Latilactobacillus sakei subsp. sakei DSM 20017 = JCM 1157: one gene and its partner. The protein of the gene in region 1 interacts with the protein of each later gene in a pairwise test. Links are inferred from orthologs where the notes say so. Each region holds a gene or a part of one and is shown on either strand. Other genes may lie near its edges. The genes, in order: secA and secG.

What was found.
Region 2: the proteins of secA (region 1) and secG interact in binary tests that used the Escherichia coli proteins (3 or more experiments, as listed by UniProt). The link is inferred for Latilactobacillus sakei subsp. sakei DSM 20017 = JCM 1157 from one-to-one orthologs.

What each region holds. Positions count from the first base shown.
Region 1 is NZ_AP017929.1:1,906,615-1,909,948, forward strand. What follows is about bases 102-3,096. They hold secA (preprotein translocase subunit SecA), read right to left. Parts: upstream 2,784-3,096; coding sequence 420-2,783; downstream 102-419. Other genes in these bases: hpf (ribosome hibernation-promoting factor, HPF/YfiA family), read right to left, coding at 3,032-3,096. Also shown: more of hpf, read right to left, coding at 3,097-3,334. UniProt on the Escherichia coli protein: Required for protein export, interacts with the SecYEG preprotein conducting channel.
Region 2 is NZ_AP017929.1:1,050,392-1,053,385, reverse strand. Bases 80-2,734 are described here. They hold secG (preprotein translocase subunit SecG), read right to left. Parts: upstream 1,698-2,734; coding sequence 1,461-1,697; downstream 80-1,460. Other genes in these bases: LEUCM_RS05230 (ClC family H(+)/Cl(-) exchange transporter), read right to left, coding at 1,777-2,734; LEUCM_RS05240 (alpha/beta hydrolase), read right to left, coding at 590-1,348; rnr (ribonuclease R), read right to left, coding at 80-574. In the rest of the region: more of rnr, read right to left, coding at 1-79; more of LEUCM_RS05230, read right to left, coding at 2,735-2,994. UniProt on the Escherichia coli protein: Subunit of the protein translocation channel SecYEG. Overexpression of some hybrid proteins has been thought to jam the protein secretion apparatus resulting in cell death; while this may be true it also results in FtsH-mediated degradation of SecY.

The DNA of each region.
Region 1 (3,334 bases):
ATTGCCCCAATTCATATTGGCGCATCTGACTTTGAATCTGCTCTAAGTCGGCTTCAAAGCTCGCCTGTAGCTCGTCATCAGGTTCTTCTTGTAATAACTCTAAAGTGACACTCAATTCCTCAAACTGCGCCTGTAATTGGTTAAAAGAATCATACTTTTCCTTTAACACATTATTTTGATCAATTAATTGTTGCGCTGATTGTTGGTCATTCCAAAAATCAGGATCGCCCATCTGTGCTTCATTTTGTGCGATGCTTTCTTGAAGGCCTTCTAAGTCAAAGAGACCCCCTGAACTGCGTTATTTTACTCTCAATTTCGTTTAATAAATGTCTTGCTTCACTTAATTCCATTTGATTAACCTCTTTTTGATTTCATGCCATTAAAAAATGGCTAAGTCAATTGCCTCAGCCATTCGTTAATTAGCGTCGAATATTTTGACGAATTTCCGCCTTCATGAAGAGTCGAGTTGTATCGTAATCGATATCACTAATCATTTCTTCAAACATTCTGTAGCCTTCTTCTTGATATTCAACCAATGGATTCATTTGACCGTAGCCCCGTAATCCGATTGAATTTCTAAGTTGATCCATTGCGTCGATGTGGTCTGTCCAACGTTCATCAACAACACGGAGAATAACAACTTTTTCAAATTCAAGCATTTGATTTTCATCAGATAATTGTTTTTGTTTTGTTGCATAATTCTTTTCTGCAAAAGTCATCAATAATGCTTCGATTTCTTCAGCTGACTTGCCTTGTAACTTCTCAAGTGTTAATTGTTCTTCACTAACCATTGAAGTCGTTGCAAAATCATGAATTGCTTCAAGGTTCCAATCTGCTGTATCACCTTGTGTGTGCAATTGAACGATTCGTTTAACCGTTCTTGAAATCATTGGCATAATCACTTCTTTTAAGTTGTCTTCTGCCATAATGACTTGCATCCGTTGTTTATAAATGACTTCACGTTGTTCACGCATGACATCATCGTATTGAAGGGTTTGTTTACGTGTATCATAGTTATTCCCTTCAACCCGTTTTTGTGCGGCTTCAACTTGGCGCGTAATCATCTTACTTTGGATGACAGCATCGTCGTCTGAAATCTTCATCCGATCTAGGAATGCTTTGATTCGTTCTGAACCAAAACGTTTCATCAAGTCGTCTTCCAATGACATATAGAATTGTGTTTCACCAGGATCACCTTGACGACCAGCACGGCCTCGAAGTTGGTTATCAATCCGTCGTGATTCATGACGTTCAGTACCGATAACAGCTAAACCGCCTAAATCTGTGACACCAGGTCCTAATTTAATATCAGTCCCACGACCAGCCATATTAGTAGCGATTGTAACAGCGCCCCGTTGGCCAGCATTCATGATGATTTCAGCTTCTTTGAAATGGTTTTTCGCATTCAAGACAGCATGTGGCACATTATTTTCGTCTAATAAACGTGATAGTAATTCTGATGATTCAACCGCAACCGTCCCAACTAATGTTGGTTGGCCTTTTTCGTAACGTGATTTGATGTCCTTCACAACGGCGTGGAATTTACTTTCAAGCGTTGGGTATAACACATCTGATTTATCGTTACGTGCGATTGGGCGGTTAGTTGGAATTGAGATAACTTCCATATTGTAAATTTCACGGAATTCTTCTTCTTCGGTTTTAGCCGTCCCAGTCATCCCTGAAAGTTTGTTATACATTCTGAAATAATTTTGATACGTAATGTTGGCCATTGTTTTGGTTTCATCTTGGATTTCAACGCCTTCTTTGGCTTCAATCGCTTGATGTAAGCCATCTGAATAACGACGACCATCCATCACACGTCCAGTGAATTGATCAACGATCAAGACTTCACCATCTTGAACCACATAATCGATATCCTTCAACATGATGAAATTAGCACGCAATGATTCATCCAAATGATGCGTCAAAGCTGTATTTTCAATGTCATATAAGTTATCTAGACCAAAATTAGCTTCAGCTTTGCCAATACCGGCTTCTGTTAAACTAATTGTTTTTGTAGGCCAATCGATTTTATAATCTGCATCTTCTTTTAAGGTTTTCACAAAGCGGTCCGCACGGATATAAAGTGCCGTTGATTTTTCTGCTTGTCCAGAAATAATCAAAGGTGTCCGGGCTTCATCAATTAAGATTGAATCCACTTCATCGACAATTGCAAAGTTCAATGGACGTTGTACCATTTCTTCTTTGTAAACAACCATGTTATCACGTAAGTAATCAAAGCCAAGTTCACTATTAGTTGAGTACGTAATATCAGAGTTGTAAGCATCGCGTTTTTCTTCAGGGGTCTTCGCGTTTAGGTTCAAACCAACTGAAAGCCCTAACCAGTTATACAATTCACCCATTTCAGTCGCATCACGACTTGAAAGGTATTCATTGACGGTAACAACATGAACCCCTTGACCCGCAAGCGCGTTCAAATAAACGGGCATTGTGGCGGTTAACGTTTTACCTTCACCAGTTTTCATTTCAGCGATATTACCTTCGTGTAATGTAATCCCACCAATAATTTGAACCCGGAATGGGAATAAACCAAGCACACGTTTAGCGCCTTCTCGAGCGACCGCGAATGCTTCAGGTAAAATATCGTCTAATGTTTCGCCATTTGCTAATCTTGTTTTAAATTCAGGTGTCTTAGCTTGTAACGCTTCGTCAGATAAATTACTGTATTCATCTTCATAAGATTGTACTTTATCGGCAATTTTGCCCATTCGTCCAACTTCACGTTTATCGCTTTCTACCCATGATTTTAGAAAATTTGCCATGTATTATAATTCTCCTCTGAAAATTCTGATCACTATGATTTTAATTAAATTTTAGAATTACTGGACCACTAACATCTTATTCTAACATTTATTACAGTCAATTAAAACCTGATGCTTAAACAAATACATGCGATTAGGCATAAAATTAACCCTATTACCTATAGTCTTATTCTGAAAATAAATAAAGGGCTCGAAACAAACACTATTTTGTTTGTCTCGAGCCCTTCACGATGTTTATTTAAAATTTTTTATTCATCTGTTTCGATCAAACCATAACGACCATCTTGGCGTTTGTAAACAATGCTTGTGCCATTTGTTTCTGAATCTTCAAAGATAAAGAATTCATGACCTAACATGTTCATTTGTAAGATGGCTTCTTCGCTATCCATTGGTTTTAATGAAACACGTTTAGTTCTAACAACTTGCATTGGTTCTTCTGGTAAAGTTTCTTCAGAAGAAACCACTAATTCAACACCCTTGATACCACGTTCACGTGATTTACGATTAATTTTTGTTTTATATTTACGAATTTGACGTTCTAGTTTATCAGT
Region 2 (2,994 bases), 860 kb from region 1 along the record:
CTCCTTTTTGAGGGTGCAAACCGTTGTCTGTTAAGTAAATTAAATAGCTGCTTAATTTTTTAGCATGGCTTTGAATGTAACCAATCAAGCCTGTTTTTTCTTTTTGGATATCTGAATAAGGCATGAATTCGCCGACGATTTCTTCAATCCCCCGCGTAATCACTTTAGCCACTTTTCCTTCAGGACCGCGGCGGCTGTTTTCTTCTGCTTCTTTGATGATGGCCACTTCAACAGTGTCACCATTCATTGCGAAGTTTGTGTTTGGTGGTGCGATAAAAATATCTGGATCGCTTGGTTCTTTATCAACCATTGAGACGAAACCAAAGCCTCGATCGTTGGCGTGGAAAACCCCTTCGACTAAGCGTTGGCTAGCTGGTAATCTGAATTTACCGGCATCATCCATTAAAAGGTGTTTGTCCCCTTCTAATTCGGCTAATACTTTCACTAAATCTTTGAATCCTTGTGAGCCGGCCACACCGATTCGTTCACTGATTTCTGATACGTTTAATTGTTGCGTTTCATCTGCTGCAAAAATGGCTAGGATGGCAGCTTTCATTTGGTCAACTTGTGTCAAATCAACACCTCTTTCTTATTTCTCATAACGTTTAATAAATGCTTCAACATCTGTTTCTAATTGGTGGTGTGCCCGATCGACTGTAATCACGTGACCGGCATTGTCATACCAGTGATAATCAACTGGTGTTTGTTGTGCTCCTAAGCGTTGTTTTAATACTGATGCGCCATTAGGATCAATCACTTGATCTTGACCACCTTGACCGATAAAGGCTGGCTTATCACCAATCTGATCTAAATCGGCGGTGACTAACGCGCTAAAATCAGCGATTGCTTGTAGTTGTTGTGGTAACTGTTGCTTAATCTTGGCCAATTGAACGGCTTGATCAGCGGCCGTTTTTTCAGCCATCTGATAAAGGCGTTGCGCATAACCCAGAAATAGCGGTTCTAATTTATCAGTCGGTCCTTCTAGTACTGGCGCGCTAAAAATGCCACCACCAATCACCGCTGGCATCGTTTCGATTGCGCGCATCGCGAACAATCCACCCAATGACAACCCAAAAACAAATAGTGGTTTCTTGGCAGCAACTTGTAACTTCTGAATGGCAGCCGTTGTATCCGCCCACCAAGCTTGGACACTACCTTCTTCTAAGATATCAAGTGGTTCAAAAGTGGCATGCCCCGTAAAATGCGGTGCAAGTACACTGATTTGCTGTTTCTCTAAAAAACGGCCCATCATATGAACATCATTGGCACTTCCTGTATAAGCGTGCAATAACACCACGCCAACAGGGCCACTATCATAATAGTAAGGTTGTGGTAACCGATACTGCATTCAAACCCGCCTCCAGTACTTGACCGATTTAATTCATTTAAAAAGGTCTCCTGCTATTTGAACAGGAGACCGCATCAACGTTCTTATTAGAATTCGATCCGTCCTACTTGCTTTAGTGTGATGATAAATAAACTAATGCAATTGCAAAGACGAAAAATAAAGTTCCGAGGACCACTGTTACCTTCTGCATGAAGGCTTCAAATCCTCTAGCCTTTTGCTTACCAAATAAGTCACCAGATCCACCTGATAAAGCACTCAATGCATCTTGTTGTTTACTTGGTTGCATCATGACTGCTATCACAATCAAGATTGAATCGATTAATAATAAGTTCAGGATAAGATTTTCCAACCTAACTCCCTACCTTTCTATCTACACTGTCTTTTAATACTTTAGCATAAAAAGTAGTTAATCACCACTTTTTTATCAATTATTTCACGAGATTCTCATCCGCTTTTTTTAAGGTTTGGGCAGCGGCTTCAATCTGTCGCCGCACGGTTGCTCGTAAGTGATGATCGGTTAAAATGACCAAGGTGTCACCCGCGCGAATCAGCGTATCACCATGCGGAATCAATTCCGTTTCGCCGCGCCGCACGGCAATTAATAAACAAGTTTCCGGCCAAGCAACATCGCGGACTTGATGATCTTCCAATGGTGCCCCGGCAAAAATCGGTACTTCCAAACGATCTTTAAATTGTGCCATATCGGTTTTGGGTTGGCCAATTAGGCGTTGTAATAACGACGCATAAATCGGTGCGCCACCCATCAAATCAACCACGACATACGCGACTAACGATAAAATCGCCAACGGCATTAAATGGGTGAGTGTCCCGACCATTTCGGTTACCAATAAAATCGCCGTAAACGGTGCTTTCCCGATGCCGGCAAAATAACCACCCATCGCAAAAATAATTAGATTAGGGACATAAACCGGTGCTAACCAGCCCAATTGGACCATCACTAAGCCATAGACGGCCCCAATTAGTGCGCCCAGTGACAAGATGGGCAAGAAGATCCCCCCTGGCAAGCCAGAACCATACGAAATCATTGAGAAAACAAACCGCAAAACTAGTAACAATGCCACCGTGGTTAAAGTTGGCACTTGTTGGCCTAATTGTGTGATCAAACCATTCCCGCCACCTAAGACCGTTGGCCAAAAGTAACCGATGGGCAATACAAGCACTAACGGCAATAAGCCCCAATAATATTTAGGCACTGGTAATCGCTTATAAAACTGCGGTAACCAAAGCAACGTTTTTTGATAGACGTAGCCCAACAACCCGAGCACAATCCCTAAAAGAATCAGATGCCAATACTGATTAATCGGTAAATTATGTGTATACGTAATGTGCAACGTGGGCGTTAATCCGAAAAAATTCAATGAGATGAAGTTAGCCCCGATTGCACTGGTCAATGCGGTTAGCCAAATAAGTGGGGAAAAATTATGATAGATTTCTTCCAGTACGAAAAAGGTTCCAGCAATTGGTGCGTTAAAAGCGGCCGATAAACCAGCCGCCGCCCCACCAGCGATTAAAATACGGCGATCAGCGCCGTGATCGTCTAAGCGGTCCGCTACGCCTTGACCGACTGCCGCCCCTAATTGAATTGAGGGGCCTTCACGTCCTAGGAATAAGCCTGGCGCAATACT